DNA from 3 places in the Parasphingorhabdus halotolerans genome. Region 3 is predicted to be linked to each of the others. Evidence: predicted binding sites of a transcription regulator. Region 3 holds the regulator's gene; each other region holds the start of a gene.
The links. The regulator LexA, encoded in region 3, represses DNA repair genes until DNA is damaged. The targets are predictions, from matches to a motif close to GTTCCNCNCTTGTTCT.
Positions count from the first base shown of each region.

Region 1: uvrA (excinuclease ABC subunit UvrA) is a predicted target of LexA. The motif match lies at 5,794-5,809, and genes of this name have one in related genera.
Region 2: HF685_RS07090 (ribonucleoside-diphosphate reductase subunit alpha) is a predicted target of LexA. The motif match lies at 2,484-2,499, and genes of this name have one in related genera.

Region 1 covers NZ_CP051217.1:1,200,581-1,210,743, forward strand. Annotated here, with positions in the region: gene HF685_RS05730 (mechanosensitive ion channel family protein) at 65-982, shown strand; gene HF685_RS05735 (hypothetical protein) at 983-1,249, shown strand; gene HF685_RS05740 (MFS transporter) at 1,352-2,641, shown strand; gene HF685_RS05745 (AI-2E family transporter) at 2,638-3,756, opposite strand; gene gmk (guanylate kinase) at 3,911-4,567, shown strand; gene HF685_RS05755 (hypothetical protein) at 4,660-5,046, opposite strand; gene HF685_RS05760 (tetratricopeptide repeat protein) at 5,155-5,475, opposite strand; gene uvrA (excinuclease ABC subunit UvrA) at 5,879-8,935, shown strand; gene HF685_RS05770 (DUF4345 domain-containing protein) at 8,944-9,318, opposite strand; gene HF685_RS05775 (S1/P1 nuclease) at 9,423-9,989, shown strand.
Region 2 covers NZ_CP051217.1:1,469,768-1,479,930, forward strand. Annotated here, with positions in the region: gene HF685_RS07085 (ribonucleotide-diphosphate reductase subunit beta) at 1-10, opposite strand, end outside; gene HF685_RS07090 (ribonucleoside-diphosphate reductase subunit alpha) at 306-2,309, opposite strand; gene HF685_RS07095 (SDR family oxidoreductase) at 2,984-3,757, shown strand; gene HF685_RS07100 (patatin-like phospholipase family protein) at 3,858-4,832, shown strand; gene HF685_RS07105 (fumarate hydratase) at 4,925-6,460, shown strand; gene HF685_RS07110 (hypothetical protein) at 6,671-7,165, shown strand; gene HF685_RS07115 (DUF2256 domain-containing protein) at 7,170-7,331, opposite strand; gene HF685_RS07120 (SDR family NAD(P)-dependent oxidoreductase) at 7,328-8,140, opposite strand; gene HF685_RS07125 (hypothetical protein) at 8,231-8,500, shown strand; gene HF685_RS07130 (hypothetical protein) at 8,558-8,704, opposite strand; gene HF685_RS07135 (TonB-dependent receptor plug domain-containing protein) at 8,685-10,163, shown strand, end outside.
Region 3 covers NZ_CP051217.1:237,504-247,666, forward strand. Annotated here, with positions in the region: gene gltX (glutamate--tRNA ligase) at 1-813, opposite strand, end outside; gene HF685_RS01245 (ComEC/Rec2 family competence protein) at 844-3,120, shown strand; gene lexA (transcriptional repressor LexA) at 3,318-4,031, opposite strand; gene HF685_RS01255 (molybdopterin molybdotransferase MoeA) at 4,139-5,323, opposite strand; gene moaC (cyclic pyranopterin monophosphate synthase MoaC) at 5,320-5,790, opposite strand; gene trpC (indole-3-glycerol phosphate synthase TrpC) at 5,787-6,596, opposite strand; gene trpD (anthranilate phosphoribosyltransferase) at 6,593-7,579, opposite strand; gene HF685_RS01275 (anthranilate synthase component II) at 7,576-8,178, opposite strand; gene HF685_RS01280 (polyhydroxyalkanoic acid system family protein) at 8,281-8,583, shown strand; gene trpE (anthranilate synthase component I) at 8,668-10,163, opposite strand, start outside.

The DNA of each region.
Region 1 (10,163 bases), 960 kb from region 3:
TTCGCAACCAAAAAGTCGCTGATGAGTTAGGCGGTAGATATATTCGGGTAAAACGGGAGCAACAATGTCAAATAGCGGTGCAGGAGCTGAAGTAACAGAAAAACTAGCGGACAAGACAAGGGGGTCGGTAGAAATCCTGACAGGACAACTGGCCGATATGTGGGAAGCGCTGGTATCGATGGTCCCCGGCATGCTGATTGCCTTGATCGTCCTGATCCTCACGTGGATTATTTCCAAATTCGCCATCAAAATTACCGACCAGATAACCAAATCGGCCAGCATGCGCCCATCATTGCGCGAATTGATCGAAACTCTGGTGCGCATTGCTATCTGGGTCATCGGCCTGATGATTGCGCTGACTATCCTTATGCCAGGTCTCACACCTGCCAGTCTTATTGCCGGTCTGGGCTTTGGCGCGGTTGCGATCGGCTTTGCCTTTCAGGATATTTTCGAAAATTTCATGGCGGGCATATTGATCATGCTGCGCGAGAAAATGCGGATTGGTGATTATATTGAATGCGAAGGAACCGAAGGCGTAGTCGAACATATTGCGTTGCGCGAAACCCATATTCGCAAACCCAATAAAGAGCTGACTATCGTTCCAAATTCGATCCTGTTCAAAAACCCGGTCAAAATTCTGACCGATGTTGAAAAGCGCAGACATGACGTGGTGTGCGGCGTTTCCTATGACACCGATCTGGAGGAGGCGCGCGAAGTGATTTTAAATGCGGTTAAATCGGCAGACGGGGTAGATGTTGCAGAAGGCATTGATGTGTTCGCCTGCGAATTTAATTCCAGCTCGGTCGATTTTAATATCCGCTGGTGGTCTGGCTCGAAACCGCGCGCCATGCACGAAAGCCGGGATACGGTTATTCGATCCGTCAAGCGCGCTCTGGATGATGCCGGCATTGAAATTCCATTCCCTTATGTTACCCATACGTTCAAGGAACCTGTTCCGATTGCTGAAAAAGAGGAAAGCTGAATGACTTTGCTAAGAAACCTCGCCACCGCCGTTGTCGGCAACGCAGCGCGCAAGCGCGGCAAAGGCAACGGAATAATGGGTTTTGGTCTGGGCGTGATCGCAACTCGCATTGCAACGCGGTCCCTTCCCGGTGCGATGCTAGTCGGCGGCGCGATGATTGCCAAGGCGCTCTATGACCGCTCCAGGGACGAGGAAGAGCTTCCCGCATCAGATCAGGTGATTGATGTGGAACCCACGCCGGCAAAGAAAAAAGCGAAAGCGCCGTGATCGCAGACAAATTGCTGCCGACTAACAATTGCAATATTGATTGCCACTGACATTGCTGTAAGCTTCTAGCAGATCGCCAAAACGGCGACGCAGGAGAGTATTTTGGAAGCTGTAACATCCGCGCCAGTATCCCCACGAAAATTCTATGGCTGGAACAATGCCGCGCTGATTTTCTTCATCCAGTTCGCTGCATCCGGATTCGTGTTTTTCGCCTATTCGGTAATTTTCCCGGAAATGGTCTCAACTATGAACTGGAACCGGGGAGACGCATCGATTGCGCATAGTCTCGGTTTCGTGATGCTTGGGCTCAGCTACCCTGTGACGGCTTGGTTGATTGGTAAAAGAGGGGTGCGGTTTACATTCACGCTCGGCCTTTCGGTTATGCTTGTCGGCTTGCTCATGGTGACTTTTCTGGTCAGCGAAGTCTGGCATTGGACGATGGTCTGGGGTCTGGTGATGGGTGTATCATTTGGTCTGACCGGGCCAATTTGCGGACATACACTGATCATCAACTGGTTCAACATCCGGCGCGCCACGGTGCTTGGCATAATAGTGACCGGCAGCGCTGTCGGCGGATTTGTTGCACAACCACTCATAGCCCGCGTTATGGCTCATTTTGGCAGCTGGCAGTCCGGATGGATGACCAGCATGATCGCGCTGGTCGGCGCGCTGGTCATTGCACAGTTTCTGATCAACAAACCGGAAGACATCGCCCAACATCCTGACGGAATCGATCCCCGTAGTCAGCAAGGGTTGGACAGCAGAAATGCCAAGCCGCGCACTTATCGCAGCGCTCAGGACTGGACGCTTCGTCAGGTCTTCAAAACACGATCGATTTTTCTGATGATGCTGATCGCAGTAACCTATCTGGCTGTTGGGACATTTCTGCTGACCCACGGCGCACTGCATCTCTCCGACATCGGTATTTCTTCGCTCGATACCGCAACGCTGGTCGGCATTTTCATCTTCGGTAGCGGAGCAGGGCGGATTCCGGCGGGTATGCTCGGTGACCGGATCGAGTTGCGCTGGTTGATTGCCGCGATCATGGGCATGATGCTTATCGGCTTTGTAACATTTGGGGCATCGACAAGCTTTCCGATGCTGGCGATTTCCGGCTTTATCACCGGCTGCTGCTATGGCGGAAAATTTGCACTCGCTCCGGCTATGATCAGCAATTACTTTGGCGAAAAAAGCTTTCCGATGATCAACTCGGTCTACGCTCCGTTGTTGCTCCCCTTTGTCGCTATGGCACCGGCAGGCGCCGGATATTTATTTGAAGCCTATGGCAATTATGATCTGGCATTTCTGATCGGGTCAGTGCTGATTGGGCTATCGACATTAGCGGCCGCGGCGCTCAAGCCGCCAGTCTTCAAACCGGATCCTGCTGGCTAAACATTCCCGTCAGCAGAGAGCAGCGCGGCAATTGGGCGAGTGGTCTCGCGCCGGGCCAGCACGATCATCAATATAGTGGTGAAAGGCACAGCCAGTATCGCGCCGGGAATACCCCATAGAGACGCCCATATCGCCAGGGATATCAGCACCACCATCGGGCTCAGATTAACCGACTTGCTAAGCATACGCGGTTCCACAACATTACCAATGATCATTTGCGCTGCGGTCAGCAGGCCGGTTGCGATCAGAGGCGTAGTCAGCGTTCCGAATTGGGCGACGGCGAAAAGCGCCGGGAAGGCAACGCCAACAATTGAGCCGATATAGGGGATATAATTTAGCAGACCGATGATGATCGCCCACAGCACCGCATATTCCACACCCATGATCACCAAAATGATCCAGCAGACCACGCCGAGCATGATATTGATCAATGTTTTGGTTGCCAGATAACTGCCGATATCATGGTTGATTCGCGTGAACATATTCAGCGTGTCAGTCGATGCCATATCATTGCCAAACGCCCGGCGAACTTTTTCGGGGAAGCCGGTAATTTCACTGAGCATAAACGAAGCATAAAGGATCGTGATAAACACAAAGCCGCCGAAAGAAGTGATCGATGACAAAGCCGTTTGCGCGATCGAGGCAATATCAATCTCGGTGAAGAAACTATTGGCAAATTCGCTGACCGCTTTGCCAACGGCTTCACTGCCGCGGTCGAAGATTTCTGAAGGCGAAGCCATAAGTTCAGCGGCCCGTATTTTTGGTTCGGTTGCCGTGGCTGAAACCGGAAACCAGCTTGCGAACAGGTTTTCCAGATTGCGCTGATAGAGCGGTAAAGAGGGTACCAGATTTTGCAGGCTGGCGACGAGCATGCGGGTCATGGCAAAAAGCACCATCAAAAAGCCAATCAGCGCCAATGTCGCGCGCAGCCAGATCGGCGTTCGGCCCAGTCCCGGTAAACGGGCCACAGCCGCGCTGGCAGCATATAATATCTGAAGCAGAATCACTGCCGTTACAATCGGGAGGATGATATCCTTTCCGACATAGAACAGCCAGCCGATCATGATAGTCAGGCCGACTGAAAAAAATATCGTGCTGACGCGGGTCGTGACCATCGGACCGGATTATTCCCTTTCACAGCAGGATTGCTATGCTGCGTTCCTGATAATGACAAACCGCGCCAGTGTCATCAGTTGGTTTAGGCCATAAAGACAAGGTGGTAGTGACAAGCATCTTGACGCACTGCGCCGTTCTCGGCCAATAGCCGCTATGGCCGACGATATTTCTTCACATAGCAACGACAAACTGAGCCGCCGCGGGCTTTTATTTGTTCTTTCCTCTCCATCCGGCGCTGGCAAATCGACGCTGGCCCGTATGTTGCTGGGGGCCGATGATGAAATCGCGATGTCCGTGTCTGTCACCACCCGCGCCCAGCGTCCTGGCGAGGAACACGGCAAGGATTATTATTTCGTCACTGGTGATGAATTTGAGGAAATGGTCGCTGACCATGCATTTCTCGAATATGCAACCGTATTTGGCCACCGCTACGCCACCCCGGCCGCGCCGGTCCAGAAGAGCCTGGAACACGGCCAGGATGTTTTGTTCGATATCGATTGGCAGGGCACCCAGCAACTCTATCAACGCGCCGGGCAAGATGTCGTGCGGGTTTTCATCCTGCCACCAACTCTGGCAGAGCTAAGAGACCGGCTGGAAAGCCGCGCCACCGATAGCAATGAAATCATCGACAGCCGCATGCAGCGGGCTACCAGCGAGATCAGCCACTGGGATGGCTATGACTATGTGCTGATCAACGATGATCTCGACGCCTGCTTCGCCAAGGTAAAACAGATTCTCTCGACCGAACGCTTGCGCCGGGCGCGGCAGACCGGGCTGATTGGTTTTGTCAGGGATTTGGTGGCGGAGTGACGCGGGGCTCAGTCCGCTTGCGTGGCTTCCTGCCTTTTGTAATAGCCGTCGAAACTGGTGGTCCAGGTCTTGCCGCCGTCCGATGAATTCTGTCAGTGCTGGCGAACCCGGCCGTCGGATAGCGGTGTCCAGGTCACCAAATTGATGGTATTGGTCGCCTTGACCGCCGGCAGTTCGGCATCGGTGGGCACCATTTCGCCTTTTTCGCTAAGCCCGCCTTCGAGATAGACCGCGCCGCCGCCATTGCCCATCCAGCTCTGGTGCCATTTGCCGGTTTGCTGGTCATTGAAATTGATGCTCCGTCCGGAAAACGCGTTATTCGTATAATCCTCGAGCACCACACAGCCATCCTGGGCGGTGGTGATATGGTTGACAGCCGTGGGTGCACTGGCGCCCGCCACGGTGACATCCCAGCTACCCAGCCAGAAATCAAACGCGCGATAATCATCGATTGCGCACGGCGTGGTCGCCTTGAGCACCGCAGCATAGCGCGGATCGCCGGCAATCGGGGCAAATTGCGCTGTTCCCTTGATGACCCGGCCAATCTGCGAACCGGCCTTGGCAATCTCTTCCAGCTGGGTCAGCGCTTAGCCGGAATCGCCCGTTTCCAACGCAATCAGCGCGAGGCGATAGCGCAGGCGGGAGGCCGGCTGAAATCCGTTTTCGAGCGCCTTCAGATAGGATTGGCGGGCGGCCTTGGCATTGCCGCCGCGATGCTGCGCCTGCCCCAGGCTGGCCCGGTTGGCGGCATTATCGGGATCGGATTTGAGGAGTTTTCGAAAGGCCGTGACCGCACCTTCCCAGTTTTCATCCGCCATCAACTGATCCGCTGCGACCTGTTCCGGAGAGGGTGCCGGGGCTGCTGCCTGTGCCAATAGCGGCGATGCAAAGGGGGATGGCGTCACCATGGCAGCGACTGCCGCTCCCTATAGGGGCAGGAAGCGGAGAAGAGCCCCGCCGGATCTGGAGCATGCCCATGCGGTAGGCAATTGATCCCGCGAAGCCCGTTTACGCGTACCCAAAGTCATGACACCATCCCCCATTTGTTCAGCCGTCGCACGCCCGAAGGTTGCCGTTTCTGGAGCGCAAAGTGGCTGGATAGGACCATAGCAAGATTTTTTGCAAGCCTCGAGGGTTTTCGACAAACGGCGGACGGGTTTCGATATAGCTGCAACGTCTGGCCAATCCATGACGCGACTAGGCAGCGAAATCTCTTTCTTGCATCGCGAACAAAAACAGAACATACTATTCACCGAACCCTGTCCCAATGACCCGCTGGACTCTCTCCGGCATCTTCGGCAAAGCACGCGCATGAGTTTGACCCACATTAAAGTTAAGGGCGCCCGGGAGCATAATCTCAAAGGCGTTGATATTGATCTGCCACGCGACAAGTTGATCGTGATTACCGGCCTGTCCGGCAGCGGGAAATCATCGCTCGCGTTCGACACTATCTACGCCGAGGGGCAGCGGCGTTATGTGGAATCGCTCTCCGCCTACGCACGGCAGTTTCTGGAGATGATGCAGAAGCCCGATGTCGAGCATATCGAGGGTCTGTCCCCCGCCATCTCCATCGAGCAGAAAACCACCAGCCGCAATCCGCGTTCAACGGTCGCGACGGTGACCGAGATTTACGATTATATGCGGCTGCTGTGGGCGCGGGCCGGGGTGCCTTATTCGCCCGCAACCGGGCTGCCGATTACCGCGCAGACCGTATCGCAGATGGTCGACCGGGTGATGTTGCTGCCGGAAAAAACGCGCTTCTATCTGCTCGCCCCGGTCGTGCGCGGGCGCAAGGGCGAGTATCGCAAGGAACTGCTCGAATGGCAGAAAGCCGGTTTCACCCGGGTCCGAGTCGATGGCGAATTTTACGATATTGAAGAGACGCCCAAGCTCGACAAGAAGGTCAAGCATGACATTGAAGTCGTGGTTGACCGCCTGGTAGTGCGCGAAGGGCTGGAAACGCGGCTAGCGGATAGCTTTGAAACCGCGCTCAGGCTGGCTGATGGGCTGGCGTTTGTGGATCTGGCTGAGGGGACGGTTGCCGAGGCTTTGGCGGATAAGGGCGGAGTTAATGAAGCAAGCGCCTTGTTCAAACCAGAGCCTGGCGACAATCGTACTTCGACAGGCTCAGCACGAACGGACATTAAAGATGGTATCGCGTTAAAAAAATCCGCTCGTCCCGAGCTTGTCGAAGGACCTGATATACCGCAGTTGGGCGGGAAAATGAAAGGCACCGGCCTGCCGGACAACCGCATCGTGTTCAGCGAACGGTTCGCCTGTCCGGTTAGCGGCTTCACTATCGAGGAAATCGCGCCGCGCCTGTTCTCGTTTAACGCGCCGCAGGGCGCTTGTCCCTCGTGTGACGGTCTGGGCGAAAAGCTGCATTTCGACACGCAACTCATTGTCCCCAACCCGGCGCTGAGCATCAAGAAGGGCGCTGTGGTGCCGTGGGCAAAATCCAATCCGCCTTCGCCTTATTATATGCAGGTGCTCGGCAGCATCGCGAAACATTTCGAGTTTTCGCTGGATACGCCGTGGAATGAATTGAGCGAACATCATCGCGATATCGTTCTGAACGGCACGCAGGGCCTGCCGGTCACTTTGCGCTTTCAGGACGGGCGCAAATCCTATGAAGTGAAGAAGCCGTTTGAAGGCGTCGTCGGCAATCTCAATCGCCGCATGCTGCAGACCGAAAGCGCCTGGATGCAGGAAGAGCTGGCCAAATTTCAGGCGGCGGCCCCGTGCGAGACCTGTCACGGCGCGCGGTTGAAACCGGAAGCGCTGGCGGTGAAGATTGCGGGCGAAGACATTTCCATCTCCACCCGCCGCAGCGTTGGCGATGCGCTGGCATTTTTTCAAGCGTTGGGCGCGAAACTGGACAAGACGCAGAGCCAGATTGCCGAGCCGATCCTCAAGGAGATTATCGAGCGGCTGGGGTTCCTCAATAATGTCGGGCTGGACTATCTCAATCTCGACCGGACCAGCGGGACATTGTCGGGCGGCGAGAGCCAGCGGATCAGGCTCGCCTCGCAAATCGGATCGGGATTGTCCGGCGTGCTTTATGTGCTCGATGAACCCAGCATTGGCCTGCACCAGCGGGATAACGACCGGCTGCTGACGACGCTCAAACGGCTGCGTGATCTCGGCAATACCGTGATTGTCGTCGAGCATGATGAAGATGCGATCCGCACTGCGGATTGGGTGGTGGATATGGGGCCGGGCGCCGGTGTGCACGGCGGCGAGGTGGTGGCGGAAGGCTCGCTCAAGCAGATCCTCAAGTCCAAGAAATCACTGACCGCCGCCTATCTCAATGGCACGCGTGAAATTGAAATTCCGGCCAAGCGCCGCAAGGGCAATGGCAAGAAAATCACTGTCCACGGCGCGCAGGCGAATAACCTGCAGAATATCACAGCTTCTATCCCATTAGGTACATTTACGTGCATTACCGGCCTATCTGGTTCAGGAAAATCGTCGCTCACCATCGACACGCTCTACGCAGCAGCGGCGCGGACGCTCAATGGCGCGCGGATTATCGCGGGCAAGCACGACAAGATTACCGGTCTGGAATATTGCGACAAGGTGATTGATATCGACCAGTCGCCGATTGGCCGCACGCCCCGCTCCAACCCGGCGACCTACACCGGGGCTTTCACCAATATTCGCGACTGGTTCGCCGGCCTGCCGGAATCGGGCGCGCGCGGGTACAAACCGGGGCGTTTCAGCTTCAATGTCAAGGGTGGCCGCTGCGAAGTGTGTCGCGGCGACGGGCTGATCAAGATCGAGATGCACTTCCTCCCCGATGTCTATGTCACCTGCGAGGAATGCGGCGGCAAGCGCTATAACCGCGAAACGCTGGAAGTGAAGTTCAAGGGCAAATCGATCGCCGATATCCTCGACATGACGGTCGAGGATGCGGTGAGCTTCTTCAAGGCGGTGCCGCCAATCCGCGACAAAATGGCGATGCTTTACGAGGTCGGTCTGGGCTATGTGAAGGTCGGCCAGCAGGCGACCACGCTCTCGGGCGGCGAGGCACAACGGGTCAAACTGGCCAAGGAGCTATCCAAACGATCAACTGGGCAGACGCTCTACATCTTGGACGAGCCCACCACCGGCCTGCATTTCGAGGACGTTCGCAAGCTGCTGCAAGTGCTGCAGCGGCTGGTGGAACAGGGCAATAGCGTGATCGTGATCGAGCATAATCTCGATGTCATCAAGACCGCCGACCATATCCTCGACCTCGGCCCCGAAGGCGGCGTACGCGGCGGCGAAATTGTCGCGCAAGGCACACCGGAGGAGGTCGCCAAGGTCAAGGGCAGCTATACCGGCGGCTATCTCAAGGAGATGCTGGCCAAGCAGAAGGCGAGGTAAAGGGCAAACTAGCCCTTCACCACCCGCGCTTGCCACAAAATCATCACCGCCGGAACGATCAGCTCGATCGCCAGCCCGCTCACTTGCCAGCTCGCTGGCTCACCCAAACTTGCCCAGGAAACCATTCTGCCGACAGCGCCGAGTACCCAGCCTAGCAGTGCAAAACGCAGCAGTATCGCCCGGCCTTTAACATCGCCCGCAGAATAGAGGATCATCGCCCCGACCGCGATGTAAACGCCTGCGAGATAGCGATATTGATTGTCCAGCGCCGCTGCAGCATCTGCGCCGCCATTATGTTCCGCCGCACCGAAAATAATCCCGGTCACACCCAGAAATATCGGCACCAGCCCGATTAAAATGGTGACAATGCGAAATGCGTTCATGCGTGTTCTCCCCCTGTTTGCGATAGCGTTTTGCACGCCCGCTGGCCGGTGTCAAACGCCGTCCGGCATGGACAGGCCGCGACCTGCGTGATAGCTCCCGGCCTATGAAAATATTCTCCCTGGTCGCCGCTGCGACGCTCGCGATTCTTCCGCAATCCGCCCTCGCCTGGGGCACCAATGGCCACCGCGTCACCGGCAAGATTGCGGACTCTCATATCGCCGAGAAAACCCGCGCAGCGATCACTGGCATACTGAGCGTGAAGTCCATTGCCGAGGCATCGACCTGGCCCGACTTCATGCGCTCGGACCCCAGCGGTTTCTGGCGCGATGAGACGCCGCCCTGGCATTATGTCACCGTGCCGCCGGGAGAAACCTATGCGACGGCAAAAAAGCCCACCGACAATGAAGGCAAGCCCGTCGGCGATGCGGTCACCGAAGAGGAACGGCAGCAATGGACCGACATAAACCCGCAGACATGGATCGCGGAGAACATAGTCATGCGCGACCGCATCTATCCGTTTGACCCCGACAACCCGCCCAACCCCGAATATCCGGCGATCCCCAACCTGTCCTATGATTATATCTACAAGCATACCGCAGACATGAACCTGCGGCTGAAACAGGGCGGCGTCCGCCTCGCGGCCTATCTGGATCATCTGTTTGCGGAATAGGGGCAAAGGCCCCTCGCCCTATCAGGGAGAGGGTTGCGACGACTTGGCAGCTTGCTGCCTGGTCAAAGCTGGGTGAGGGTGAACGATCTCAAATGCAGAACACCCTCTTCCAGCTACGACTAGCGAACAAGTTCGCAAGTCTGCACATCCTTCTCCCTCAAGGGAGAAGGCACA
Region 2 (10,163 bases), 1.2 Mb from region 3:
GAAGTGACATTTTTACTCTTTCTCCGCTCTATATACTTTCACCCTCTCCCCAGCGGGGAGAGGCAACGCAGACTTGGCAGCTTGTCTGCCTAGTCGAAGTCGGTGAGGGGTTCGACATCTCTGGTGCAGAGCACCCTCACCCAGCGCCGGCCAAATTCGCGTTCCGCTCATCAAGCCTTTGCAACCCTCTCCCTTGAGGGAGAGGGATAATATACTCCTTTTAACTCTCAAAGAAAACGACCCCCTCCCCAAAAGGAGCAAAGGGAGGGGGCAGTGGGCAAACTTACTCTATTGGCAAAATCCGATCACTGACACGCCAGACATTCGTCATAATCCGTGGTGCCAGCCGTCGTCATCAGCTCGACCTTTTTCGGGTCCAGCGTGTTATCCGCCTCCACCCCGCCTGACATGCCGCCAGTAACTTCGGTCGCCGCCGTGTCACCGACAAAGCCGGCGCGCTGGATGGATTTGCTGCGCAGATAATAGAGCGACTTGATGCCCAGTTCCCATGCGCGGAAGTGGAGCATCAGCAAGTCCCATTTGTCGACGTCGGCCGGGATGAACAGGTTCAGCGACTGCGCCTGATCAATAAACGGCGTGCGGTCTGCGGCGAGTTCGAGCAGCCAGCGCTGGTCAATCTCGAAGCTGGTCTTGTAGGTGTCTTTCTCATCCGTGCTGAGGAAATCCAGATGCTGGACGCTGCCGCCTTTTTCAAGGATGCTGTTCCACACATTGTTGCTGTCCTTGGATTTCTCCTGCAGCAATTTTTCCAGATGCGGGTTTTTGACCACGAAGCTGCCGGACAGCGTTTTGTGGGTGTAGATATTCGCCGGGATCGGCTCGATACAGGCTGATGCGCCGCCGCAGATGATCGAGATGGACGCGGTGGGCGCAATCGCCATCTTGCAGCTAAACCGCTCCATCACGCCTTGGTCAGCCGCATCAGGACAAGGCCCGCGCTCGTGCGCCAGCATCATACTCGCTTCGGACGCCTTCGCCGAAATATGCTTGAAAATCTTCATATTCCACGATTTTGCCATCGCGCTTTCAAAACCAAGCCCGCGTGCTTGCAGGAAGCTGTGATAGCCCATGACGCCCAGACCAACGCTGCGCTCGCGGCCGGCAGAATATTTGGCGCGCGCCATTTCGGGCGGTGCACGGTCAATATAATCCTGCAATACGTTATCGAGGAAACGCATCACATCCTCGATAAATTCCTTGTCGCCGCTCCACTCATCCCATTTTTCAAGGTTAAGCGAGGACAGGCAACACACTGCAGTCCTGTCCTCGCCCAAGTGATCGCGACCCGTGGGCAGTGTGATCTCGGAACAAAGATTGGAGGTAGATACTTTCAAGCCCAGATCGCGGTGATGCTTGGGCATCATCCGGTTCACCGTGTCGTTGAAGATGATGTAAGGCTCGCCGGTTGCCAGCCGCGTTTCGACCAGTTTCTGGAAGAGCGAACGCGCATCCACGGTGCTGCGAACGCTGCCATCCTTGGGTGATTTGAGATTAAACTCGGCGCCATCGCGCACGGCTTCCATAAACTCGTCGGTCAGCAGAACGCCGTGGTGGAGATTGAGCGCTTTCCGGTTAAAATCGCCAGAAGGCTTTCTGATTTCAAGGAATTCTTCAATTTCGGGATGGTCAACATCAAGATAGCAAGCCGCCGAGCCGCGCCGCAAGCTGCCTTGCGAAATCGCCAGTGTCAGGCTGTCCATCACGCGGACGAACGGGATGATGCCGCTGGTCTTGCCGTTAAGACCCACAGGTTCGCCAATACCGCGCACGCTGCCCCAGTAGGTGCCGATGCCGCCGCCCTTGGACGCGAGCCAGACATTCTCGTTCCAAGTGTTCACAATGCCGCCAAGGCTATCATCAACGCTATTGAGATAGCAGGAAATCGGCAAACCGCGACCGGTGCCGCCGTTGGACAGCACAGGCGTTGCGGGCATGAACCAGAGCTTGGAAATATAGTCATAAAGACGCTGCGCATGCTCCTGATCATCGGCATAGGCATCAGCCACGCGCGCGAACAGGTCCTGAAAACTTTCATCAGGAAGCAGGTAGCGATCCTTCAATGTTTCCTTGCCAAATTCGGTCAGCAGATCATCCCGCGCGTCGTCGGTCGTGATCTTGAACCGGCGCTGCTCCACGCTATGGCTATCGCGCTCCGCTTTCAGCTCTTTTTCATCATTGGCTTTTTCAGCCGCCGCTTCGGATGCTGCTTTTTTGCTAACTTCGGGCTCTTTCGCCGGAACCGCATCTTCAATTTTACTCTTTGGCGTATCCAATACTTCCGCGCCCATATCCAAATCATCCATATCCCGGGAATCGTCCCGGCTATCTCTAAATTCCATTAAAGCCCCCTAAAAAACGCAACAAATCCAAACTGCGACCATCACTGACACTAGCTCTGATGGCCGGCACCAAAATAAACCACAAAATCCCGTCGATTTCGCAGAGCTGATGCCGGACTGTTTGTTCCTGTCTTGTTCGACTCGGGCCGAAGCTTTGACACTAGCATTTTATCAGTCCGGATGGGCGATTATTTTTCCGCCCTCAAATCCGAAAAATCGCTTGCGATTCGGCACAAAGGGAGGCAACCGCCGAGTCGGCGTCACAATCGTTAAACACAAGCTGTTGGTGTGCCCCTAGGCCTAACCACAACCTATAGTGGCTGATCTAGAAATTTATGCAAGAGGGTAAATGACATTTTAATGACTCATTTCGTCGCATAAATGAATCGCTTCATCGACAGGCATTTCATGTTGCAGCGCAGCGACGCGTGGACTTGCTAAGGCAAATGAAAAGCGCAAGAGTCTGTGTGAAATTTTACAATGTTTTTATCCACAATTCGTACACAGGCCATACACAGGGGTGCATGAAGAATTTGTGACACCAGATATGGTGATTAGATTAGATAGGACCGAATGATAAACTTCATATGTACATCGGGCCCCATTTCGATCACCATCGGAATATGAAACTAAATCTAGAGAATAAAACAGTGCTGGTCATGGCCGGCAGCAAGGGCATCGGCTTCGCGACCGCCAAAGGTTTTCATGAAGCCGGCGCACAGGTCGCTATCTGCGGGCGGTCGCAGGACAATCTGGATGCAGCTTTAGCAGAGCTACCCGGTTGCTTCGCGGTTGCCGGAGATGTTTCGCAGGCAGCCGATATCGATCGCATTATGTCGGCCGTAAACGCGCAACTCGGTGGCATCGACATATTGGTGAATAATGCAGGCGGCCCTCCCCCCGGCTTATTTGAACAGCTTAACGATGATGATTGGGACAAAGCGGTCCAGCTCACGCTCATGTCCGTCGTGCGCGCAACGCGATTGGTTCTGCCGCATATGCGGGAACAGAAATGGGGACGGATCGTCAACATATCATCCTCGGGTGTGAAACAACCGGTTCCCGGCCTGACCCTGTCCAACAGCATACGCATGGCTGTTCAGGGATGGGCCAAAACTCTGGCCAATCAGGTCGCGGCCGATAACATATTGGTGAATACTGTTTGCCCCGGCTTCACCAACACTGATCGGGTGACCGAAATCCTGAAACAACAGTCGGAAGCATCAGGCAAGACAATCCCCGAAATCGCCACCGGTCTTGCGTCCCAAATCCCCCTTCAGCGCATCGGCGAACCCGAGGAAATCGCAAATCTCGCTGTTTTCTTGGGCTCCGAAGCGGCCAGCTTTATGACGGGCACGGCCATTCAGGTTGATGGCGGTTCCTCACAAAGCTACTGAATACATAGGTTTCGCACCAGATGAGGTGCGCGTGCTGATAATTTATGCTACAGGATTTCCGGGTCGATTACCGCTGGCATCAGCGTGAAGGAGAGACCCTATGTCCAATGAACTGGCGGCTGTATTATCTGGTGGAGGTGCCAAGGGTGCCTTTCAGGTTGGCGTACTCGATGAACTTATCACCAATCGCGGCGTCAAAATCGACATATTTGCTGGCGTTTCCACTGGTGCGATCCAGGCACTGGGCGGCGCGATGGACGATATGCCCGGCTTGCTCGATCAATGGCTGACGATAAAACGCAACACAGATGTCTACAGAAAACGCCCCTTTGGCGTTGCCGGGGCAATATTCGGCGCGGATTCACTCTATGACGCCAAAGCGATCAAGCAGAAGATCCTCGACTACGCAGACCCCGCCAAATTGCGCAAAGCCAAACGCAAATTGCGCGTAGGCGTGGTCAGTCTCGCCACCGGGCGATATATTGATGTCGACGAGAAAAACCCGCGCATTGGTGACTGGGTTTATGCTTCGAGCGCGCAGCCGCCATTTTTCCAGCCGTTACAATCGCGAGATGCCAATGGCGTGATTGAACAATGGGTGGACGGCGGGGTTCGCAACATCACGCCGTTAAGCTCCGCGATGAAATTGCAACCTCGCGCACTGCTGGTGATATTGGCTTCACCGCCAACGCCTGCGCCCGAACCAGGAAAGACCTATGATAATCTGGTCGATATCGGTTTGCGGTCGGTCGGTATCCAGACCAGCGAAGTCGCCGCCAATGACGTTGGCAATGCGATGCTGATCAACGATCTGATTGCTGCGCGCGAAGCCCAATTTCGGAAACTGACCGACTTCGGTCTGCCCGCCAGCCAGATCGCCGATGCGCTGATGCCAATCGACGCCCAGCTATCGCGCTACAGTTTCGCGCCAGTGCGGATCATCGCCCCGGAACCGGATTTCGAGGCAGCCGACACGCTCGAGTTTAATCCTGTCAAAATCAGGGCAGCGATAGATGCCGGACGCAAAGCGGTGGCGGATCAATGGCCTTCGCTCAAAATGTTCCTGAAGGTCTGATTTCAACACTTCGACACAAGGCCTTGCCCGACAACAACATATGAGCCAAAAGAATGTCCGGATCGCATGACCTTTAGACTCCCGGAGCAGATATGCCAGCAACAGATAATGTCACCATCAAAACCGCCGATCTGATTGAAAGCGTTGCCGATGCGCTGCAGTTTATCTCTTACTATCATCCGATGGATTATATCCGCGCGCTGGGCAAAGCCTATGAGGCAGAGAAGTCACCGGCGGCAAAGGATGCGATTGCGCAGATTTTGACCAATAGCAAAATGTGCGCCGAGGGACACCGGCCGATTTGTCAGGACACCGGCATTGTGAATGTGTTCGTCAAATGGGGCATGGATTGCCGACTGGATGACACATCGCAATCGATGCAGGAGATTGTCGATGAAGGCGTGCGCCGCGCCTATCTGCATCCCGAGAATAAATTGCGCGCTTCCATATTGGCGGACCCTGCCTTCACGCGGCGCAATACCAAGGATAATACGCCCAGTGTGCTGCACGTCGAGATGGTTCCCGGAGACAAGGTCAGCGTAGACGTCGCGGCCAAAGGCGGCGGGTCCGAAAATAAATCCAAATTCAAGATGATGAACCCATCTGACAATATCGTCGACTGGGTGCTGGAAATGGTGCCACTGATGGGTGCTGGCTGGTGCCCGCCAGGAATGCTCGGCATCGGTATTGGCGGCACAGCGGAACGCGCGGTGCTGCTTGCCAAGCAATCACTGATGGACCCGATTGATATGGGGCAACTCAAGCAACGCGGCCCGCGCAACGATATGGAAGAGATGCGGATCGAGATATTCGACAAGGTGAATGCATTGGGCATTGGCGCGCAGGGGCTCGGCGGTTTATCGACCATATTGGATGTGAAAATCAACGACTGGCCCTGCCACGCAGCGGGTAAACCGGTCGCGATGATCCCCAATTGCGCCGCCACCCGCCACGCGCATTTTACGCTGGATGGCAGCGGCCCAGCCTATCTGGAGGCACCCAAGCTCGACGAATGGCCAGATGTCAACTGGACGCCTTCGTCGGAGGCCAAGCGCGTCCACCTCGACAAACTCGATGCCGCAGAAGTCGCGACATGGAAACATGGCGACCGGCTGCTGCTCAACGGCAAGATGCTCACCGGGCGCGATGCTGCGCACAAGAAGATCAAGGATATGCTCGACGCTGGCGAAGAACTACCCGTCGATTTCAAGGGGCGCGTGATATACTATGTCGGCCCGGTTGATCCGGTTGGCGAGGAAGTGGTTGGTCCCGCCGGTCCAACCACCGCAACCCGGATGGACAAATTTACCGATATGATGCTGGAGCAAGGCTTGCTCGCGATGGTCGGCAAAGCGGAACGCGGGCTCGACACCGTCGCTTCGATCAAGAAGCACAAGAGCGCCTATCTGATGGCCGTCGGCGGCAGCGCCTATCTCGTCAGCCGTGCAATCAAGGGATCGAAAGTTGTCGGCTTTGAAGACCTCGGCATGGAGGCGATCTACGAATTTGAGGTGCAGGATATGCCAGTGACGGTAGCGGTCGATGCCGAAGGGCAAAGCGTCCACCATCTTGCGCCATTGGTTTGGCATGAGAAGATCAGGAAAGAGGGGTTGCTGGAGGCGGTTTAGCAGATATAGCTGTTTGTAAGCACCGCGCTTACAAATGCCGTCCGTAGTAGATGATTTAAGTATGCCCTTAGTAGGAGGCTCGCCCAATTTTGGAGAGCCCAATGTCATTATATATATCAAACTCTTCTCCTACCGGAGATGAAGCCAACTGGTTAAAAACACGAAGTCAAATCAATAAGCGAAAACGGTTTAAGACAAATGGCCCGCAAAATGAAACTCTTCTCCCCTCACGCACCCGTCCCCCTCGCCCGCATTCTCGAGAAGGAGATGGACCGCGAGTGGACGCAGAAGGAAAAGAACAAGGGACGCGTCATGGGTGGCGGCACCGAAGAGAAAATTTTGTTGCGCGTCGTAAAGCACAATATACGCAATGATTTTTCGACCTGTCTGGAAGGCAAAATGAAGGCAGAGCGCGGCGGGACGCTTATCACGGCGCGGATGGGCAAAGCCCGTAGCCTGAATGTCTTCATGGTCTTCTGGTTCGGGTTTCTGGGCTTTTTCATGCTGATGAGCCTCATGGTGCTAGGCAGCGATGATGCGCCCTTGAGTTTCAAAGTGCCGTTTTTCGGTATTCCGTTTTTGATGATGCTCGCGGGAGTCGCGATGATGCGGTTTGGTGGTCATAGTGCCGGGGAAGACAAGCAGCGCATTCTAGAATTTCTCGCGGAGAAAGTTAAAGCAACGCCGGAACGCGGAGATATTTAAGCGGTTACAAAGCGCCAGCTTGACTAGCTTTGCCGGTTCGCCGGCAGCGCTCGGAACAATAGATCACATTTTCCCAATCGCGCGCCCATTTCTTGCGCCACGCAAACGGGCGATCGCAGACCGGGCAGGTTTTTTCGGGTAAGTTGAGCTTTTTATGAACCACTATTGGTCTCGCTTCGCCTTCATTTTTTCAACATATGTCTGCACATCATATTCATCATCACCATCATAGCGCGGGGCATATTTGGCGTAAGCTGCCCTGATCTCGGCCTGACGTTCCTCGATCCGCACGACATTATAGGCATGGCCGACCAGATGATATTCACCCGCCTGCATCTGCTTGAAAATGATCGCAGCAAATTCATCCGCCTCCATGCCCATGTCGCGAGTCATCGGCGTAGCGACCCAGCCGGGAATGATCACACCGGTTTCAATATTGGCATCCCCTTCGCGCCGGAACACATCCATGAGCGCCAGCACGGCATGTTTGCTGGGCACATAGGCGCCGCCACTGCCTGCCGGGAGCGCGTTGAACAATGCGTTTTCCGAAGCGGTTGAATAGATGGCCGAGGGCAAACCATCATCCCGGAAACGCCTGCCGAACGCCGCAATGCCATTCCACACGCCAAAGAAGTTCACCTCGAACAAGGCGCGCGCTTCATCGATATCCGTATCCAATATGCCCGTGCGCGGACCACCGATACCGGCGTTATTGACAATGATATCCGCGCGACCATTTTGTTCCCAAGCAAAATCCGCTAGCGCCTCAACATCCTCCAGTTTGGTGACATCGCCGGTGAAATATTTGGCATCAACCCCTAGCGCCTCCAAAGCCGATATGCTCTCGCGCAACACGTCTTCTCGCGGTTCAAAAATTATGACCCGCGCGCCCGCCTGTCCCATCTGTTTTGCCAGCGCCAGGCCGATACCTGTAGCCCCGCCCGTGATCACCGCTGTCTTGCCCGCAAATTCCATCTGACCATATCTCCTTGACGCGCCACAAGCTGGCAAAATTTATTTGCAACTGCAACTGACATTAATCGCTTCCTGCTCTATACGCAGTGCATGTTTATTTTGATCATTTTCATTTGCGGGATCGCCAATTTCGCCATGCACAAAGCGATGATGGAGAGCAATCACCCGATGATTTCCGAAGCCCGAACGAGTTTCTCGAAATTTCTTGGCCCTTACGGAAGCTATATTCTGGAGTTTATCATGCTCGCCGCCGCGCTCATTTTCGCCAATATGGGTATGCTCTCGGCGGTGATCTTCTATTGCGTCTACACCTTGGCCAATGGCGCCGGTGCATGGGTACTTTTTTCAAACAAACCTTAAGATTGAGTGGTTTAAATAGCTTGTCGATGATGTTGTTCATCCGACTACAGATGTAGTTTATCGAAAGCCAGTATCGCGTGAAACCAATTGACCATAGCGATGCGGCATCGAAAGAACATCGCATTGGGGCGGTTTGAGGGGAAAAATTTTGGCCAGCATGAAATCGCTTTTGTCGGGCTCCGCGATGATCTCAGTGATAGCCATCAGCATACTTCCGCAAACTGTCCTGGCGCAGGAACTAGTGGCAACCAACCTGCAACCACGCTCGGAAAATGATCGACAAATCTACGACGCCGAACAATTTAAACGATTCAATCCGCGGACTGCCCTTGATATGGTCGGTCAGGTACCCGGTTTTACGATTGATACGGGCGACACCGATGAACGTGGACTGGGTCAGGCTGATGAAAATGTACTGATCAATGGCCAGCGCATTTCGGGCAAGAATATTGATGCGTTCATTGCACTCCGCCGGATATCGGCAGACAGCGTCGTGCGAATTGAGATTGTTGACGGCGCGACACTCAGTATCTCGGGCTTGTCGGGCCAAGTTCTCAATCTCGTTACCAAGGTCGATGAAAACAAAGGTATTTCCGGCAATTTCCGCTGGCGGCCACAATGGCGTCGGGCCGGCAATAACTGGTTTGCGGGAGATGCATCAATCACCGGCCCGCTCGGCAAGGGTGAGTTCACGCTTTCGATCGAGAATGACGCATTTCGCAATGGTGTTGACGGCCCCGAGCAGGTCATTGACCGGTTCGGTAACCTCTTGTTTGAGCGCGACGAAATAGCCCGTGTGCGCGGTGACCGCCCCAAGTTCAGCGCCGCTTATGCCAGCACCAGCGATGCAGGTTCAGTGTTCAATCTCAATGCATCTTATGGGCTCAATCACTTCACCGAAAGCGTTGACACTTTGAGAACCCAGTCGGGGCAGCCTGATATTTTTGAATTTTACAGCAGTAGAGAACGGGAATGGAATGCCGAAATTAGCGGCGACTATGAATTTGCCCTCGGTGGCGGCCGCCTAAAGCTCGTCGGCCTCCAGCGCCTAGAACATAGCCCGTTCAACAATTTTTTCGGACAAACTTTCACTGATGGTATCACGCCTGCCAACGGCAGCCAGTTTGATCAGACGGTTGATGAAGGCGAATCTGTTGTTCGTGCTGAATATAACTGGAAAACGGGGGGTGGAACCGACTGGGGAATCAGCCTTGAAGGCGCTTATAATTTTCTTGAAAACGAAGGGTCGTTTTCATCATTTGCCAATCCTGTCGTCACACCCTTGGGCAACACAAAAGTTACCGAATATCGCGGTGAGTTGATTGGCAGCTACGGTCGACCGCTTTCGGAACAACTCACGTTGCAGGCAACGTTGGGCGGCGAATATAGCAAGATTAGCCAAAGCGGTGCGCGCGGCCAGACCCGGTCTTTTATCAGGCCTAAAGGATCAGTTTCACTCTCATGGAAACCGCAGGATGATCTGGATGTCAGCCTGAAACTGGAGCGAAAGGTTGGTCAGCTCAATTTTTTCGACTTTGTGGAATCAGTCGATGTCGCGAACAATGCGAACAACGCTGGCAACCCTGGCCTGGTTCCGCCCCAAACATGGCGCGCTGAACTGGAGGCGACACAGAAGCTGGGTCCCTGGGGGTCAATGACCGTC
Region 3 (10,163 bases):
GAGATAATTGAACATCGCGTCTGGCATGATGCCCATGTCGCGATAGGCTTCCACGCCCAGTGCTCCATGCCGTTTTGACAGTTTTGCGCCGTCATTGCCGTGAATCAGCGGGATATGGCCGTAAACAGGTTCCTTCCAGCCCATCGCACGGATCATCGCAAGTTGCCGGAAGGCGTTATTGAGGTGATCATCTCCGCGGATAAGATGGGTCACGCCCATGTCATGATCATCGACGACCACCGCGAGCATATAAGTGGGGGTGCCGTCTGAACGCAGCAATATGAAATCGTCAATCTCGCTGTTTTGCACGGAGACCTCGCCCTGAACGGCGTCGGATATGGTTACTTTGCCAGACTGCTCTGTTTTCAGACGGATAACATAAGGTGCATCGGCCGATGCCTCTGAGGGATCGCGGTCCCGCCAGCGACCATCATAACGCATTGGTTTTTTCTCGGCCTTTTGTTTCTCCCGCATTTCTGCAAGTTCTTCCGATGTTGCGAAACATTTATAGGCATTGCCCGATGCCAGCAGTTCATAAGCGACCTCGGCATGGCGGGCCGCGCGTTCGGATTGGAATACAGGTTCATCATCCCAATCCAGTCCAAGCCATTCCAGACCTTCCAAAATTGCGTCAATTGCTTCCTGAGTCGATCTTGCTGCATCCGTATCTTCAATACGCAACAGTGCTTTGCCGCCATGATGCCGGGCAAAAAGCCAGTTAAACATCGCGGTTCGCGCGCCGCCAATATGCAGAAAACCGGTAGGAGAGGGCGCAAATCGGGTGACGACCGGGTTGGATTGATTAAGATTCACGCTTGGTGCTTCCCTGTGATAAGAAAATTTATGCAAAATGGCTTGAATTCGGAAAGCATTGGCACCGCTAGCGGGTTTCAAGTCACGCCGAATGATCAAGCCCTTAGCACGCGATTTGGTTTGCGACAATTGTTCCCGGCCCGGAATAATCGTCCGAACTGGCAGTGGTTGGAAAAACGGCTTGAGCAGGAGCGCGATCAGCTTGCCCTATGGGCTCCCGTCGCAGTGGCCTGCGGTATAGCCATCTGGTATTTGACCGCGAATCCTTATTCGGCGGTGGCTTTTCTCGCTCTTTGTATCGGAATGGCGACGATTGCGGCGGCGTCGGGAAATGGAAGCAGGTCTGCGCAGGCGATATTTTGGTTCGCTCTTCTAGCGGCGCTGGGATGCGGGTTAATCTGGTTCCGATCCTTGATGGTCGCCGCACCGGCGCTGGAGCGGCCTGTTGTTACCAGTTTTTATGCAGAGATTGAGCAATCCGAAATCGTCGCCGCGCGAGATATTTTGAGACTGACGCTGGCAACGCAGGAGAAACAAAACCTGCCTCCCCGTGTCCGGGTTAATCTTCCATTGGGCAGTGGAGAACAGCTCAAGGAAATCAGCCATTTGCAATCAGGCGCAGTCATTAAACTGCGCGCGCGCTTGATGCCGCCTGCCATGGCGTCTTTGCCCGGCGCCTATGATTTTTCAGAGCGCGCCTGGTTTTCCGGATTAGGGGCAACCGGACAGGTGCTGGGCGATATTGAACTGGTCAAGTCAGCACGGCAGATTCTTCCGACGGAGCAAGTCAGGAGCCAGCTTGCGGCCCATGTTCGGTCACGGATGGATGGGGGAGCGGGGGCCATAGGGGCGACGCTGGCCACGGGCGATCGTGGCGCTATCAGCGAAGCTGATGCGGAAGCCATGCGCCGTAGCGGGCTTGCCCATCTGCTCTCGATCAGCGGGCTTCACGTTACCGCAATAGTGGGCGCGGTTTACCTTGCGGTATTGAGGATATTGGCGCTCTCTCCCTTCCTTGCGCTGCGTTTTCGTTTGCCGATCATTGCCGCCGGTTTTGCGGCCGTCGCGGCGCTAAGCTATACATTAATGACCGGAGCGCAGGTACCAACCATCCGCGCCTGCGTTGCTGCCATGCTGGTCCTGATCGCGCTGATGATGGGCCGCAGCGCGATCACCTTGCGCATGGTTGCAGCCGGCGCGCTTTTTGTTTTGATACTCTGGCCAGAATCTTTGGTTGGGCCGAGTTTTCAACTCAGTTTTGCGGCCGTCACGGCAATTATCGCGCTGCACGAACTTCCCGCTATGAAAAAGCTAATTGCGCGACGCGAGGAGAGCTTGCTCCGGAGGGCAGGCCGCGCTGTGCTGGCGCTGTTTTTGACCGGCCTGGTGGTTGAAATCGCATTGATGCCGATAGCACTTTATCATTTCCACAAAGCGGGAATTTATGGGGCACTCGCAAATATCATTGCTATTCCGCTCACGACCTTTCTGATTATGCCGCTGGAGGCACTCGCGCTGCTGCTAGATAGCGTAGGCCTCGGCGCGCCTGTCTGGTGGATGTGTGAAAAAATGCTTGGTTTTCTGCTAGCACTAGCCCATTTTGTTTCTACAAGACCGGGCGCTGTCACCATGCTGCCAACAATGTCCACCGGAGCCTTCGCACTGGTAATTTTTGGCGGGATATGGATGTGTTTATGGCGAGAGAAATGGCGCTACTTAGGGACAATTCCCATTGCGATTGGCGCGTTGTTTATCGTCGGAACCCGCGCGCCTGATATCTATATTACGGGCGATGGTCGCCATGTCGGTATTCGCAGCGATGGTGGAGATCTCGCGATGCTGCGAACCCGCAGCGGTGATTTTATCCGCAACATGGTGCTCGAAAATGCTGGCGTCGATGGCGAAGCAATGGCGCTGGAAGATTGGCCAAACGCGGATTGTAACAACGACAGTTGCACGGTTACTTTAAACAAAGAGGGTCGGGACTGGATATTGCTGGCGACCCGCAGTTCGTATTACATTCCCGCTATGGCTTTGGCAGCCGCATGCCGCCGCGCCGATATCGTGGTGAGCGAGCGCCGATTGCCGAACAGTTGCGAACCGCGATGGCTGAAAGTTGACCGCGATATGCTCCGCAAAGTTGGCGGTATGACAATCAATCTGGAAAATTCCGAAATCCACACAGTATTGCAGCGAACCGGACGTCACCCGTGGACGCGCTTTGAGACTGAGCAGTCGATGGCGGAGCGCGCGTCGAAGGCCAGGAAACCCTATGAAGGCATCACGCGGGAGGAACCCCACGAATAAAGTAGTTCAAAACTATGCAAAACTTGGCCTTCGATCAGGCCTATTTAGTAGTGAGCAGGTTGAAGCGCAGATTGGTCAAGCCATCCTTCGGCTGCATCAGGATGAGCGGGCAGCTGATTTCGACCATCCAAGACGAATTATGCAACGAACCTCGCGCAGCTTGACGATCAGGCGCCTTGATCAAGCGCAGACAAAATCTAGTTATAGCGCCGCAGCAGTCCCGCCATTTTACCCTGAACGCGGACTTCTCCCGGACCATATATCTGCGGTTCATAGGCAGGATTGGCCGGATCCAGCCGGACATTGCCATTCTCTCTCCGCAAATATTTCAGCGTTGCTTCTTCATCATGGATCAACGCAACGACAATCTCGCCATCGCGTGCGATTTCGGTGCGCTGTATAAGCGCAAAGTCACCATCCAATATACCCGCTTCAATCATCGAGTCGCCCGAAACTTCCAGCGCATAATGCTCGCCGGGGCCAAGCAGGGCAGCCGGAACGCTCAGCGCCGTCTCGCCCTCAATCGCTTCGATAGGAACGCCAGCTGCGATGCGGCCATGTAGCGGAATTTCAATAACATCATCATTTGCAACAGCGCGTCTAACTTTTGGCAAAGCCTGAGGTGCCTGCGTTGGAACAGTTTTTTGTATCGACGTTATTTCGACAACATTGCTCGTGCTCGCCGCAGCCATACCGCCTTCAGGCAATTTCAAAACTTCCAGCGCACGAGCCCGGTTTGGCAGCCGGCGAATAAACTCCCGTTCTTCCAATGCACTAATCAGCCGATGAATACCGGATTTGGACTTGAGTCCCAGTTCATCTTTCATCTCCTCAAAAGATGGCGAAACTCCCGTTTCCTTGAGGCGAACGTCTATGAAGCACAAAAGTTCATGTTGCTTGGTAGTGAGCATATTCCGGTTCCCATTTCAGAACGAATAAAGAACAATTATGAAACAAACAGGGGCATGTCAAGCCTATACTGATTATCCCTTGTTCTATCGCGCCACGCACCAGCCAATCAGATCGAAATATAATGGACTGTGCCTCCCGCAAGTTCTTCATCCGAATTTGCTGGTCGATATAGCAGGGCATTGGCCGCCGCCAGTACCGATAGTTTTGCGCTGTCCTGGCTATCAAAAGCGGTGATGCCAACGGAATCAACTTGCGCTCTCAGGAATTGCGCGCGGTTTTGGGTGGGTGGCAGGGTGGTTGTCGTTTGTGCGCTTCGATATTTGGGCAAATATTCGGCTGCGCCTGCCATGTATCGGACTAGTGGCAACAAAAGCAATGTAGCGCTGACAAAAGCTGACCCGGGGTTTCCGGGGAGGGCGAGAACCACGCTATTGCCGAGCTTTCCCGACATAACGGGTTTGCCGGGCTTCATCGCTATTTTATGGAAATCTATGGTGCCACCCAATCGTTCAAATGCCGGCGCGACCAGATCGTGATCGCCAACTGATGCGCCGCCTATGGTGACGATAATGTCGCAGTCCCGCGCGCTGTCCAGCGCGGCGCACAGCGCGTCCATATTGTCTGCTATGCGGCTCAGAGCGCGGGTTTCCCCGGTAAGACCTGCCAGCATGGCTGACACCATGACGTCATTGCTTGCGGGTATCTGGTGGGAACGGGCGCGCGCACCCGGTTCTACAAGTTCGTCTCCAGTGGATACGACCGCAACGTTGGGTTTTTGGTGCGCAGGAAGTTCGCCATATCCGGCAATTACTGCATGGCCGAGCGCTGCTGGCGAAAGCCATGTGCCTTTGCTGAGCGCAATGTCCCCTCTGCAAAAATCACTGCCTATGCGGCGGACATGACGGCCTTGTTCCGGCGAAGGTTCGGCTATGAGGCTGATAACATTGCCATCGGTTTCAACATTTTCCTGCATCACAACAGTATCCGCGCCACCTGGTAGCAGTGCACCAGTAAAAATACGCGCGGTCTGGCCGGATTTCAGTGGTGGACAAGGTTCACTGCCAGCTTTGCATTCACCAACGCACGTCCAGGGACCAGCGCGGTCTTCAAACCGGATAGCGTAGCCATCCATGGCAGACATATCGGCTGCGGGTTGATTGCGATGCGCAGCAATATCCGCTGCGAGATAGCGGCCAAGGGCTTGTGCTATGGGAACGGTCTCAATTGGTAGTCGCGTCGCCAAGGAAACAAGACGCTGCTGCGCCTCTTCCAATGGCAGAAGCGCGCTCATTTTGCCCACCACTCGCCTGATTTTCCACCGGTTTTCGACAGCAGCCGGATATCGCTGATGATCATGTCCTTTTGCACCGCTTTGGACATATCATAAATTGTTAAAAGAGCGATAGAAGTTGCTGTTAATGCTTCCATTTCTACACCGGTCTTTCCCGTAAGCCGTGCAAGTGTCTCCACCCGTATGCCATCATCCACAAACGTGAAATCAACGGACACTTTGCTCAATGCTAGAGGGTGGCAAAGCGGCATCAAGTCGCTGGTTTTCTTGGCCGCCATGATTCCAGCAATCCGCGCGGTTGCGAGCACATCGCCCTTGTTCAGCATATTAGCCTTTATAGCCTCCATCGTCTCCATCGCCATGGTGATTTTGCCTTCGGCCCGCGCTTCGCGCACGGTGTCCGCCTTGCCGGAAACATCGACCATATGGGCCGCGCCGTCGCCGTCAATATGCGTGAGTTTGCTCATGGTGCATTTTCCATCGATTGTCCGCTTAACAGCAGCCGGGTCGCCGCTTCGACATCGGGTTGGCGCATCAGGGACTCGCCGACCAGAAATGAACGTGCCCCGGCCTCGGCCAGGCGCTGGCAATCCGCATGGGTGAATATGCCGCTTTCCGAAACCATGATCCTGTCCTCCGGCACCAGCGCAGCAAGGCTTTCTGTTTGCTCAAGAGACGTTTCGAACGTCTTGAGATTACGGTTGTTAATGCCCAGCAGGGGTGATTGCAGTTTAAGCGCGCGTTCCAGCTCGATGGCATCATGCACTTCAATCAGCACATCCATGCCGTGTTTTATTGCCGTCGCTTCTATTTCTGCCGCCAGAACATCATCCAGCGCTGCCATGATGATGAGAATGGCATCTGCTCCCAGAGCGCGTGATTCCAGCACTTGCCAGGGATCGACCATAAAATCTTTGCGCAGGCAAGGCAGATGGGTCGCGGCTCGTGCGGCCACCAGATATTCATCCGCGCCCTGGAAATAAGGTTGATCTGTAAGGATCGACAGACAAGCGGCACCGCCAGCCTCATAGGCGCGGGCATGGCTTGGCGGGTCAAAATCAGAACGGATTAGACCTTTGGACGGGCTGGCTTTTTTAATCTCGGCGATCAGCGCAAAGCCTTCGCGCGATTTCCCCTCAATCGCCCTGATAAACCCGCGCGGAGGGTCTTGCGCTGCTATCTGCATGTGCATGGCGCTGTGCGATATTGCCGCCTGGCGCTCAATCACATGGCCGCGCTTCATGTTGCAAATTTCGGTCAGCTTATCGGTCATTGGTTGGCAATCCAGCAATTCAGGAGCGCATTGGCAAGGCCTTTGTCGATGGCCTCAGCCGCTTCTTCCACACCGTCTTCCCAGCTTTGGACTTCTTCCGCCACGAGCAACGCACCAGCGCTGTTTAGCAACACAGCATCACGATAGGCAGATTTTTCACCAAGCAGGAGTTGCCTTAAAGCTGCGGCATTAAAATGTGCGTTGCCGCCTTTTATTGCATTGGCATCATGGCGTTTAAGGCCGACATCTTCCGGCGCAATCACGCTGTAGGCAATCTGACCGCCTTCGATCATAGCCACTTTGCTTGGTCCGGAGATACTTAACTCGTCCAGTCCTTCTTCACCCGATACAATCATGGCTTTCTCATAGCCAAGCCCGGCAGCAGCTTGCGCGTAGGTTTCGACCAAATCAGGCGAGGCAACGCCGATAAGTTGTCGTTTGACCTTTGCCGGATTGCATAATGGACCAAGCAGGTTGAAGATGGTGCGGCGCCCTATTTCTTTGCGTATCGGTGCCAGCGAGCCAAGGGCTGGGTGATGATTGGGCGCAAAGAAAAACGCGATGCCAATCTCGCGCAGGCTCTCTTCGCCATTGGTAGCCGCTTTCGCGAGGTCCAACCCCAGGGCTTCTAATGTATCAGCAGCGCCGGATTTACTCGAAGCGGCACGATTTCCGTGTTTCGCCATCGGAATATCGCAGGCAGCGACGACCAAAGCCGTTGCGGTTGAGATATTGAGGCTATGACTGCCGTCGCCGCCCGTGCCGCAAACATCGATAGCATTGGCAGGAGCTTCAACAGCGACCATCCGGGCGCGCATTTCTGTGGCCGCTGCCATAATTTCTGTCGCGGTTTCGGTTCGTTCGGCCAACTCGACCAGAAATGCCTTGATTTCGTCCGCATCGCATTTGCCATCGAGGATTGCAGCAAAGGCTGTCTTTGCATCGTCAAGCGACAGGTTGGTCCTGGGATCGGGCAACATCATGAGACCATCAACTTCGATTCGAAATGTTTCGGACTCAACCCTGCGATTTCCATGAAACTTGCCAGCAGCTTGTGGCCGTATTCGGTCGCAATGCTCTCCGGGTGAAACTGGACCCCGTGTATTGGCAGGCTTTCATGGCGGAAACCCATAACCGAACCGTCATCTGCAGTGGCGTTCACAATCAGGCATTCGGGAATGTCTTCGACAATCAGCGAGTGATAGCGGGTCGCTGTATATGGTGAGGGAATACCGGCAAACACGCCGCTATTGTCGTGGCTTACAGGCGAAGTCTTGCCGTGCATCAACCCGCCGCGAACCACTTGGCCGCCAAAATGCTGGCCGATGCTTTGATGACCGAGGCACACCCCGAGCAGCGGTTTTCCTGCATCAGCGCAAGCCGCGACCAAGTCGAGCGAAATGCCCGCTTCATTGGGTGTGCAGGGGCCAGGCGAGATTAGAAACGCATCTGCGCCGGTTGCCAGCGCGTTAGATGCGCTCAGTGCATCATTGCGCTCCACCCGAACTTCTGCGCCCAGTTCCATCAGATAATGGACGAGGTTGAAGGTAAAGCTGTCATAATTGTCGATAACGAGGATCATGCCAGAACGCCTAATCGACATTTGTGCACAGGCCAAGTTTTTCTGGTGTACATTGACGCGCCGTCGCGGCGTGATAGGAGAGTTTCAGAGGGAGAAACGATCATGGGCGTACCGGTTACTGTCAATATTCCGCATAAATTGGGATTGGCCGAGGCGAAAGTGCGTATGGGCAACGGCATCCATACGTTAAGCGAATCCGTACCCGGCGCGAATGTGACCGATCATCATTGGGAAGGGGATAACCTGCATTGCACAATGGAAGCGATGGGCCAGCGGATCAATGCGGAGATGCAGGTGCGCGATGATGAGGTATATGCGGTGTTTGATTTGCCGCCACTGCTCGGGATGTTTGCCAATAAGCTGAAAGAAAAGCTGCAGAAGCATGCGCCTAAGATGCTGGAATAGAGTTAGCTTTGGTGATCGGACCGATATTGCGACGTAGATAGCAATCGCAGTTGCGCAAACCGACAAATTGACACGACAACGTGGCTACTGCCCAAAACTCAAGTCCTGCGCCCGCTTCACAGCCTCTTTAGCTGCTGCCAGCAATGCGCCCGATTTCGCTTCACACTCGGCTTGCTCATAAGCCGGGTCGCTATCCGCCACGATGCCTGCGCCTGCCTGCACATGCAGTACGCCGTCTTTGACAATACCGGTTCGCAAAACAATGCAGCTATCCATACTGCCATCTGGTGAGAAATATCCCACGCCGCCAGCATAAGCGCCACGGGTCTCCGGTTCGAGTTCAGCAATAATCTCGCAGGCGCGCACTTTGGGTGCGCCGCTTACGGTTCCTGCAGGAAAGCCTGCAAACAGAGCGTCAATCGCGTCTTTATCGGGGGCGAGTTCTCCTATGACGTTTGAAACGATGTGCATCACATGGCTGTAAAACTCTACCGTGTAGCTGTCGGTCACTTCAACGCTGTTCGCGGTAGCAACCCGCCCGACATCATTGCGCCCCAGATCAAGTAACATCAGATGCTCGGCGCGTTCCTTTGGATCGGCGAGCAGGCTTTCCTTGTTGGCTTTATCTTCCGCCACATTGGTTCCACGCGGTCGGGTTCCGGCGATCGGACGGATGGTGATCTCGCCATCGCGGGCCCGGACCAGAATTTCCGGGCTAGAGCCAGTTATGGCAAAGCCCGGAAGGTCGAGAAAAAACAGGAAAGGCGAGGGGTTTATCCGGCGCAAAGCCCGGTAGAGTTCAATTGGTGGTAAGCCAAATGGTGTGGTGAAACGCTGCGCTAACACCACCTGAAATATGTCACCGGCCTCGATATAGTCTTTGGCGCGCAACACCATGTCCTGATATTTACGGGGAGGGAGGTGCGGTGTGAATTCTATTGCGGTCGCGCCGAGTGAAGTCGAGTCACTTTGTTTTGACGTTGTTTCTACCGGCTTCGCTCGAGACGAACGGATGGGTTCGTCAAGTTGCCGCTCCACTTCATCCAGTCGCTCCATTGCCAGCGCAATCCTGGCCTCGACATCGCCATCCGCTTCCGGCCAGACCGGCGCCACCAGAAAAAGCTCATCTGCGAGCCGGTCGAAGATTAAAATAACTGTTGGTCGCACGAACAGCATATCCGGGAGCTCAAGCTCCGATTGCGGCGCGCGGGGCAGTTTCTCGACCAAGCCAATGGTTTCATAGCCGAAATAGCCAACCAGGCAGGCGAGAGCGCGGGGTAGCTCTTCTGGCACTTCCATCTGACAGGTGGACACTAATGTGCGCAAGGCAGAAAGGCTGTCCTGATCCGTAGGTGCGAAAGCATCGCGATCTGTTAACCAGTGAGAGTTTATCTCGGCCTTCTCGCCATCAGCGCGAAACACCAAGTCAGGCGCCAATCCGATCAGGCTATGGCGTCCGCGCGTTTCGCCGCCTTCCACTGATTCCAGCAGAAAATCTCCGCGTTCGCTTTCCATAAGTTTGAGAGCCGCAGAAACCGGGGTTTCCGTATCAGCAACCTGTTTGCGCCAGATGAGAGCGG